4 regions of the Priestia sp. FSL R5-0597 genome follow, and region 2 is predicted to be linked to each of the others. Evidence: a T-box and tRNA genes for the amino acid it is inferred to sense, from the RefSeq annotation. Region 2 holds a T-box; the other regions hold tRNA genes.

Region 1 (2,177 bases), 4.4 Mb from region 2:
AAGGAAACCTTTTATTTGTAATAACATCACTTACGGTCTGAGCAAGTCTTTCGCTAGCATCCGCTACAGCTTTTAAATTCTTTAAGTTTGTATTTTCATCACTATGTACTCGTTCAGCTAAGGCAATTTCAATATTCCCTTTATCTTCTACACTATATCCAATATTCTCGATGCGTTCCATAACACCTGCATATCGTATCGCACTTGGCCCCATATCGACCCCTCGGCGAGTTTGACCTAAATCCATTGGTACTCCAATAATTGAAAGCTTATTCATAATATGTCCCCCCATCACAAATGTTGCTACTCTCTTATTGTAACGGCTAAATGAGCGATGGCTCAACTCGACACTTTTTTGAATATATATACAATTCTAATTTGTAGAAACTACACAAAAAAACCTTTAAGCAAATTGCTTAAAGGTTGTACGTTTATATGTATGGTGGAGCCTAGCGGGATCGAACCGCTGACCTCCTGCGTGCAAGGCAGGCGCTCTCCCAGCTGAGCTAAGGCCCCAATATGTTTTTTTATATAGAAATGGAGCGGAAGACGAGGTTCGAACTCGCGACCCCCACCTTGGCAAGGTGGTGTTCTACCACTGAACTACTTCCGCTTATTAAAATGAGCCATGAAGGACTCGAACCTTCGACCCTCTGATTAAAAGTCAGATGCTCTACCAACTGAGCTAATGGCTCTCTATGGCTGGGCTAGCTGGATTCGAACCAACGCATGACGGAATCAAAATCCGTTGCCTTACCGCTTGGCGATAGCCCAATAAAAATGGTGGAGGGGGGCAGATTCGAACTGCCGAACCCGAAGGAGCGGATTTACAGTCCGCCGCGTTTAGCCACTTCGCTACCCCTCCGATATAAATGGTGCCGGCAAGAGGACTTGAACCCCCAACCTACTGATTACAAGTCAGTTGCTCTACCAGTTGAGCTACACCGGCACGGTGGTGGAGGATGACGGGATCGAACCGCCGACCCCCTGCTTGTAAGGCAGGTGCTCTCCCAGCTGAGCTAATCCTCCACTATTATGTAGATAAAAATAAATGGTGACCCGTACGGGATTCGAACCCGTGTTACCGCCGTGAAAGGGCGGTGTCTTAACCGCTTGACCAACGGGCCAGTTGGCTCCACAGGTAGGACTCGAACCTACGACCGATCGGTTAACAGCCGATAGCTCTACCACTGAGCTACTGTGGAATAATAATAGCCTGGCAACGTCCTACTCTCACAGGGACAAAGTCCCAACTACCATCGGCGCTAAAGAGCTTAACTTCCGTGTTCGGTATGGGAACGGGTGTGACCTCTTCGCTATCGCCACCAGACAAATTATATTATACATGATTTGATAAAGAAAGCAAGACTTTTTTTGAAAAAGTTTTGTTCTCTCAAAACTAGGTAACAGGTTGCTGAGTAAAGCTTACGCTTTTAAAGTTTGGTTAAGTCCTCGATCGATTAGTATCAGTCAGCTACACATGTCGCCACGCTTCCACCTCTGACCTATCAACCTGATCATCTTTCAGGGATCTTACTAGCTTGCGCTATGGGAAATCTCATCTTGAGGGGGGCTTCATGCTTAGATGCTTTCAGCACTTATCCCGTCCACACATAGCTACCCAGCGATGCCTTTGGCAAGACAACTGGTACACCAGCGGTGTGTCCATCCCGGTCCTCTCGTACTAAGGACAGCTCCTCTCAAATTTCCTACGCCCACGACGGATAGGGACCGAACTGTCTCACGACGTTCTGAACCCAGCTCGCGTACCGCTTTAATGGGCGAACAGCCCAACCCTTGGGACCGACTACAGCCCCAGGATGCGATGAGCCGACATCGAGGTGCCAAACCTCCCCGTCGATGTGGACTCTTGGGGGAGATAAGCCTGTTATCCCCGGGGTAGCTTTTATCCGTTGAGCGATGGCCCTTCCATGCGGAACCACCGGATCACTAAGCCCGACTTTCGTCCCTGCTCGACTTGTAGGTCTCGCAGTCAAGCTCCCTTGTGCCTTTACACTCTACGAATGATTTCCAACCATTCTGAGGGAACCTTTGGGCGCCTCCGTTACATTTTAGGAGGCGACCGCCCCAGTCAAACTGCCCACCTGACACTGTCTCCCGGCCCGATCAGGGCCGCGGGTTAGAATTTCAATACAGCCAGGGTAGTATCCCACCGA
Region 2 (2,177 bases):
CTGTGAATACCTTGTTTGTACACCATCATGTGATGAGGACAGTTCATTGGACGAAGAACCAGGTCTTCGTTATCCATTTCCATTGCAGGGAACATGTCATCTTGATAGTGCTCCCAGTGACCAGACGTTTTGTAAAGTTCTACACTTCCAAGCACCGGCGTGTAAACGTGCTGATAACCAAGGCTTACTTCTTTATCTACGATATAACGTTCGATAATACGGCGGATCGTCGCACCTTTTGGAAGCCATAAAGGCAGACCTTGTCCTACTTTTTGAGAATTTGTAAATAAGTTTAACTCTTTACCAAGTTTACGGTGGTCACGTTCTTTTGCTTCTTCAAGAAGACGAAGATGCTCGTCTAAATCTGCTTTTGTAAAGAATGCTGTACCGTAAATACGCTGCAGCATTTGATTGTCGCTGTCTCCGCGCCAATAAGCACCTGCTACGCTTAATAGTTTAAACTCTTTAATTTTGCCTGTTGACGGCACGTGCACACCTCGGCAAAGATCAAAGAATTCGCCTTGTTGGTAAATCGTCACCTTTTCACCTGCTGGAATCGCATCGATCAATTCAAGCTTTAGTTCATCGCCAACTTCTTTAAAAAGTTGAATGGCTTCTTCACGAGAAACTTCTTTTCGTTCAATTTCAATATTTGAATTAACGATTTTTTTCATTTCTTTTTCAATTCTACCTAAATCTTCAGGAGTAATTGATTCTTCCATATCGATGTCATAGTAAAACCCATTTTCGATAACCGGGCCTACACCTAGCTGTACTTTTACATCTTTGTATAAACGTTTGATTGCTTGAGCCATTAAATGCGCTGTACTATGGCGCATAATTTCAAGCGCTTCAGGAGCATCTTGCGTAATGATTTCAAGACTGCCATCTTGTTCGATTGGCGTACGTAAATCCAGCAGCTCGCCGTTTACTTTACCTGCTAATGCTTTTTTCTTTAATCCCGGGCTAATAGAAGCCGCAATATCTTCTGTTGATGATCCTTTTGGATACTCTTTAACAGCTCCATCAGGAAATGTCATTTTGATTACTTCTGACACAACTTTCCACTCCTTTAACATAACTAATAAACTTTTTGTAAAAACAAAAAACTCGTCCCTTATAAAAAGGGACGAGTTGTGTATACACGCGGTACCACCCTTGTTTCCTCTTCGTATCTTGGATAACCCAAATAACCCGAAGCGGCTCGAGGTTTTATAACGGAAATTCCGTCAGTAATTACTAGAGACGCTGCTCGTTTACTACTGAAGTTTAGAGGTGGTAAGAATATATTCCGTGTTAGGAGATTTTCAGCCTAGATCTCCCTCTCTATAAACCGTAAATATACACTCATGTCCTCATCATAACTTGTGACATATAGCTGTTTTTCAATATGCATTTATTATATTCATTTTCAAAATAGAAATCAACCTTTCACGTTATATTTTGCTTTTGATCAAACGGAAATTCATTTTTTTCGTATAACATCACTTTTTCTTGAAAAATATTTTGAATGGTATAAACAAAATCATGATCATGCTGGTCGCTATACAGATGAATAGCAGCTGGAGATAAACTCAGCAAAGGCGCGATGATAGTTGAGTCTATGTATACTGATTCTTGTTCAGATAGAAAGGCCTCTGCTAGGGCTGCACATTCACGCTCCGGAACATATCTACTGCTTTGGTCGTACAATACAAACTTGTTTTTATTCAAATGCATTACATACACATCGCCTGTAGATGACTGTCTTTCATTAGCTGCTTGACGCAGCTGATGAATAAGAATTTGATAGTCTTGTTCAAGCTTATATTCATCAATCGCCAGCTCAGCATAATAGCGCAGCCGCTCTTGATATTCTTTTAAACGGAATTGGAGAAAAGACTCAAAGGTGAATGTTACATTATGAATGAAGAAGTCTTGAAGAGCCTGGCGGATAAGTAATTCTCTTGGAAGGGAAAATGTTTTTTGCGGAATTTCGCCTCTCTCTCCTTCCATAATCCCCCCCATAATTTGAAGCAGCAAATCTTGTTCTTCCTCTTCTGAATAGAAAAATTGTTCTTTTAATATGTTTACCATCATCTTTTTTTCTTTCTTTTTTAAAATCACGTGCGTTAATACCGGTATCACCATGTCTTGTAAAATGGCCTCTCGATTGTATGTCTCATCAATAACTAAAA
Region 3 (2,177 bases), on a different contig from region 2:
TTGTCGGGTAAGTTCCGACCCGCACGAAAGGCGTAACGATCTGGGCACTGTCTCAACGAGAGACTCGGTGAAATTATAGTACCTGTGAAGATGCAGGTTACCCGCGACAGGACGGAAAGACCCCGTGGAGCTTTACTGTAGCCTGATATTGAATTTTGGTACAGCTTGTACAGGATAGGTAGGAGCCTGAGAAGCCGGAGCGCTAGCTTCGGTGGAGGCGTCGGTGGGATACTACCCTGGCTGTATTGAAATTCTAACCCGCGGCCCTGATCGGGCCGGGAGACAGTGTCAGGTGGGCAGTTTGACTGGGGCGGTCGCCTCCTAAAATGTAACGGAGGCGCCCAAAGGTTCCCTCAGAATGGTTGGAAATCATTCGTAGAGTGTAAAGGCACAAGGGAGCTTGACTGCGAGACCTACAAGTCGAGCAGGGACGAAAGTCGGGCTTAGTGATCCGGTGGTTCCGCATGGAAGGGCCATCGCTCAACGGATAAAAGCTACCCCGGGGATAACAGGCTTATCTCCCCCAAGAGTCCACATCGACGGGGAGGTTTGGCACCTCGATGTCGGCTCATCGCATCCTGGGGCTGTAGTCGGTCCCAAGGGTTGGGCTGTTCGCCCATTAAAGCGGTACGCGAGCTGGGTTCAGAACGTCGTGAGACAGTTCGGTCCCTATCCGTCGTGGGCGTAGGAAATTTGAGAGGAGCTGTCCTTAGTACGAGAGGACCGGGATGGACACACCGCTGGTGTACCAGTTGTCTTGCCAAAGGCATCGCTGGGTAGCTATGTGTGGACGGGATAAGTGCTGAAAGCATCTAAGCATGAAGCCCCCCTCAAGATGAGATTTCCCATAGCGCAAGCTAGTAAGATCCCTGAAAGATGATCAGGTTGATAGGTCAGAGGTGGAAGCGTGGCGACATGTGTAGCTGACTGATACTAATCGATCGAGGACTTAACCAAACTTTTAAAAGCGTAAGCTTTACTCAGCCAACTGTTATCTAGTTTTGAGAGAGCAATCTCTTGTCTGGTGGCGATAGCGAAGAGGTCACACCCGTTCCCATACCGAACACGGAAGTTAAGCTCTTTAGCGCCAATGGTAGTTGGGACTTTGTCCCTGTGAGAGTAGGACGTTGCCAGGCAATGAATAAAACCCCTTATGAGTCTCTTGTAAAGAGCATAGGGGTTTTTTATTTGAAATAGTTTATTATGAGTATTCAAAATAACGCTTATTAACGCGCTTATATAGATTCTTTGGAGGATTAGCTCAGCTGGGAGAGCACCTGCCTTACAAGCAGGGGGTCGGCGGTTCGATCCCGTCATCCTCCACCATCGTGCCGGTGTAGCTCAACTGGTAGAGCAACTGACTTGTAATCAGTAGGTTGGGGGTTCAAGTCCTCTTGCCGGCACCATTTATATCGGAGGGGTAGCGAAGTGGCTAAACGCGGCGGACTGTAAATCCGCTCCTTCGGGTTCGGCAGTTCGAATCTGCCCCCCTCCACCATCTTTATTGGGCTATCGCCAAGCGGTAAGGCAACGGATTTTGATTCCGTCATGCGTTGGTTCGAATCCAGCTAGCCCAGCCATAGAGAGCCATTAGCTCAGTTGGTAGAGCATCTGACTTTTAATCAGAGGGTCGAAGGTTCGAGTCCTTCATGGCTCACCAGTTATATTTACACGCGGGTGTGGCGGAATTGGCAGACGCGCTAGACTTAGGATCTAGTGTCTTATGACGTGGGGGTTCAAGTCCCTTCACCCGCATCTTAATTTAGATAAATGCGCGGAAGTAGTTCAGTGGTAGAACACCACCTTGCCAAGGTGGGGGTCGCGAGTTCGAACCTCGTCTTCCGCTCCATATATATATTGGCGGCATAGCCAAGTGGTAAGGCCAAGGTCTGCAAAACCTTTATCACCGGTTCAAATCCGGTTGCCGCCTCCAGGTATAAGTCCTGCCGGGGTGGTGGGATTGGCAGACACACAGGACTTAAAATCCTGCGGTAGGCGACTACCGTGCCGGTTCAAGTCCGGCCCTCGGCACCATTTTAATAAGCGCCCGTAGCTCAATTGGATAGAGCGTTTGACTACGGATCAAAAGGTTAGGGGTTCGAATCCTCTCGGGCGCGCCATAACCGGGAAGTAGCTCAGCTTGGTAGAGCACTTGGTTTGGGACCAAGGGGTCGCAG
Region 4 (2,177 bases), 4.1 Mb from region 2:
CCCCGGGGATAACAGGCTTATCTCCCCCAAGAGTCCACATCGACGGGGAGGTTTGGCACCTCGATGTCGGCTCATCGCATCCTGGGGCTGTAGTCGGTCCCAAGGGTTGGGCTGTTCGCCCATTAAAGCGGTACGCGAGCTGGGTTCAGAACGTCGTGAGACAGTTCGGTCCCTATCCGTCGTGGGCGTAGGAAATTTGAGAGGAGCTGTCCTTAGTACGAGAGGACCGGGATGGACACACCGCTGGTGTACCAGTTGTCTTGCCAAAGGCATCGCTGGGTAGCTATGTGTGGACGGGATAAGTGCTGAAAGCATCTAAGCATGAAGCCCCCCTCAAGATGAGATTTCCCATAGCGCAAGCTAGTAAGATCCCTGAAAGATGATCAGGTTGATAGGTCAGAGGTGGAAGCGTGGCGACATGTGTAGCTGACTGATACTAATCGATCGAGGACTTAACCAAACTTTTAAAAGCGTAAGCTTTACTCAGCAACCTGTTATCTAGTTTTGAAAGAACAAAACTTTTTCAAAAAAGTCTTGCTTTCTTTTTTAAATCATGTATAATATAATATGTCTGGTGGCGATAGCGAAGAGGTCACACCCGTTCCCATACCGAACACGGAAGTTAAGCTCTTTAGCGCCAATGGTAGTTGGGACTTTGTCCCTGTGAGAGTAGGACGTTGCCAGGCTGTTATTATTCCACAGTAGCTCAGTGGTAGAGCTATCGGCTGTTAACCGATCGGTCGTAGGTTCGAGTCCTACCTGTGGAGCCATTTGGAGAGCTGTCCGAGTGGCCGAAGGAGCACGATTGGAAATCGTGTAGGCGGTTAACGCTGTCTCAAGGGTTCAAATCCCTTGCTCTCCGCCATTTTTATTTAATTAGCACAGTGGCCCGTTGGTCAAGCGGTTAAGACACCGCCCTTTCACGGCGGTAACACGGGTTCGAATCCCGTACGGGTCACCATTTATTTTTATCTACATAATAGTGGAGGATTAGCTCAGCTGGGAGAGCACCTGCCTTACAAGCAGGGGGTCGGCGGTTCGATCCCGTCATCCTCCACCATATATTATCATCGCGGGGTGGAGCAGTTCGGTAGCTCGTCGGGCTCATAACCCGAAGGTCGCAGGTTCAAATCCTGTCCCCGCAACCAAGTGGTCCCGTGGTGTAGCGGTTAACATGCCTGCCTGTCACGCAGGAGATCGCGGGTTCGATTCCCGTCGGGACCGCCATTTTAAATTTAATAAGGCTCGGTAGCTCAGTTGGTAGAGCAAAGGACTGAAAATCCTTGTGTCGGCGGTTCGATTCCGTCCCGAGCCACCATTTTAAAAACATTTGTTTTTAAAATGCCGGTGTAGCTCAACTGGTAGAGCAACTGACTTGTAATCAGTAGGTTGGGGGTTCAAGTCCTCTTGCCGGCACCACAGTTATTGTGGAGGGGTAGCGAAGTGGCTAAACGCGGCGGACTGTAAATCCGCTCCTTCGGGTTCGGCAGTTCGAATCTGCCCCCCTCCACCATTTACAGGGGCATAGTTTAAAGGTAGAACTACGGTCTCCAAAACCGTCAGTGTGGGTTCGATTCCTACTGCCCCTGCCAATTATAAAATTAATATTGCATATATACGTGGCGATTGTGGCGAAGTGGTTAACGCACCGGATTGTGGTTCCGGCATTCGTGGGTTCGATTCCCATCAGTCGCCCCATTTATAAACGATATGCATATTCCAATATTGGGCTATCGCCAAGCGGTAAGGCAACGGATTTTGATTCCGTCATGCGTTGGTTCGAATCCAGCTAGCCCAGCCATATTTGCGGAAGTAGTTCAGTGGTAGAACACCACCTTGCCAAGGTGGGGGTCGCGAGTTCGAACCTCGTCTTCCGCTCCAATTTAATTTTAATAAAGTTATTTAGTCTTGAGTAAATGGCGGCATAGCCAAGTGGTAAGGCAGAGGTCTGCAAAACCTTTATCACCGGTTCAAATCCGGTTGCCGCCTCCATTTATTTACAAGCTGCCGGGGTGGTGGAATTGGCAGACACACAGGACTTAAAATCCTGCGGTAGGTGACTACCGTGCCGGTTCAAGTCCGGCCCTCGGCACCATTTATAATTTTAACTTGCCTTTTTTATTTTGCCGATGTGGCGGAATTGGCAGACGCGCACGACTCAAAATCGTGTTCCTTCG

The links. A T-box is a leader RNA that pairs with one kind of tRNA and senses whether it is charged. The one in region 2 lies ahead of thrS (threonine--tRNA ligase), so its partner is inferred to be a tRNA-Thr.
Region 1: it encodes a tRNA-Thr, which carries the amino acid that the T-box ahead of thrS (threonine--tRNA ligase) is inferred to sense. The anticodon was not compared.
Region 3: it encodes a tRNA-Thr, which carries the amino acid that the T-box ahead of thrS (threonine--tRNA ligase) is inferred to sense. The anticodon was not compared.
Region 4: it encodes a tRNA-Thr, which carries the amino acid that the T-box ahead of thrS (threonine--tRNA ligase) is inferred to sense. The anticodon was not compared.

The regions. Positions count from the first base shown of each region.
Region 1 covers NZ_JBBOUZ010000001.1:157,728-159,904, reverse strand. Annotated here, with positions in the region: gene rocF (arginase) at 1-277, opposite strand, end outside; tRNA gene MKX72_RS00945 (tRNA-Ala) at 441-516, opposite strand; tRNA gene MKX72_RS00940 (tRNA-Gly) at 539-613, opposite strand; tRNA gene MKX72_RS00935 (tRNA-Lys) at 623-695, opposite strand; tRNA gene MKX72_RS00930 (tRNA-Gln) at 700-774, opposite strand; tRNA gene MKX72_RS00925 (tRNA-Tyr) at 782-865, opposite strand; tRNA gene MKX72_RS00920 (tRNA-Thr) at 874-949, opposite strand; tRNA gene MKX72_RS00915 (tRNA-Val) at 954-1,029, opposite strand; tRNA gene MKX72_RS00910 (tRNA-Glu) at 1,053-1,127, opposite strand; tRNA gene MKX72_RS00905 (tRNA-Asn) at 1,131-1,205, opposite strand; rRNA gene rrf (5S ribosomal RNA) at 1,215-1,330, opposite strand; rRNA gene MKX72_RS00895 (23S ribosomal RNA) at 1,441-2,177, opposite strand, start outside.
Region 2 covers NZ_JBBOUZ010000001.1:4,542,909-4,545,085, forward strand. Annotated here, with positions in the region: gene thrS (threonine--tRNA ligase) at 1-1,079, opposite strand, end outside; T-box leader at 1,123-1,371, opposite strand; gene ytxC (sporulation protein YtxC) at 1,432-2,177, opposite strand, start outside.
Region 3 covers NZ_JBBOUZ010000004.1:77,253-79,429, reverse strand. Annotated here, with positions in the region: rRNA gene MKX72_RS28240 (23S ribosomal RNA) at 1-957, shown strand, start outside; rRNA gene rrf (5S ribosomal RNA) at 1,021-1,136, shown strand; tRNA gene MKX72_RS28230 (tRNA-Val) at 1,251-1,326, shown strand; tRNA gene MKX72_RS28225 (tRNA-Thr) at 1,331-1,406, shown strand; tRNA gene MKX72_RS28220 (tRNA-Tyr) at 1,415-1,498, shown strand; tRNA gene MKX72_RS28215 (tRNA-Gln) at 1,506-1,580, shown strand; tRNA gene MKX72_RS28210 (tRNA-Lys) at 1,585-1,660, shown strand; tRNA gene MKX72_RS28205 (tRNA-Leu) at 1,674-1,755, shown strand; tRNA gene MKX72_RS28200 (tRNA-Gly) at 1,775-1,849, shown strand; tRNA gene MKX72_RS28195 (tRNA-Cys) at 1,860-1,933, shown strand; tRNA gene MKX72_RS28190 (tRNA-Leu) at 1,946-2,034, shown strand; tRNA gene MKX72_RS28185 (tRNA-Arg) at 2,044-2,120, shown strand; tRNA gene MKX72_RS28180 (tRNA-Pro) at 2,125-2,177, shown strand, end outside.
Region 4 covers NZ_JBBOUZ010000001.1:406,001-408,177, forward strand. Annotated here, with positions in the region: rRNA gene MKX72_RS02135 (23S ribosomal RNA) at 1-460, shown strand, start outside; rRNA gene rrf (5S ribosomal RNA) at 571-686, shown strand; tRNA gene MKX72_RS02145 (tRNA-Asn) at 696-770, shown strand; tRNA gene MKX72_RS02150 (tRNA-Ser) at 774-865, shown strand; tRNA gene MKX72_RS02155 (tRNA-Glu) at 887-961, shown strand; tRNA gene MKX72_RS02160 (tRNA-Val) at 985-1,060, shown strand; tRNA gene MKX72_RS02165 (tRNA-Met) at 1,072-1,148, shown strand; tRNA gene MKX72_RS02170 (tRNA-Asp) at 1,152-1,227, shown strand; tRNA gene MKX72_RS02175 (tRNA-Phe) at 1,243-1,318, shown strand; tRNA gene MKX72_RS02180 (tRNA-Thr) at 1,344-1,419, shown strand; tRNA gene MKX72_RS02185 (tRNA-Tyr) at 1,430-1,513, shown strand; tRNA gene MKX72_RS02190 (tRNA-Trp) at 1,519-1,592, shown strand; tRNA gene MKX72_RS02195 (tRNA-His) at 1,623-1,698, shown strand; tRNA gene MKX72_RS02200 (tRNA-Gln) at 1,727-1,801, shown strand; tRNA gene MKX72_RS02205 (tRNA-Gly) at 1,807-1,881, shown strand; tRNA gene MKX72_RS02210 (tRNA-Cys) at 1,919-1,992, shown strand; tRNA gene MKX72_RS02215 (tRNA-Leu) at 2,007-2,095, shown strand; tRNA gene MKX72_RS02220 (tRNA-Leu) at 2,126-2,177, shown strand, end outside.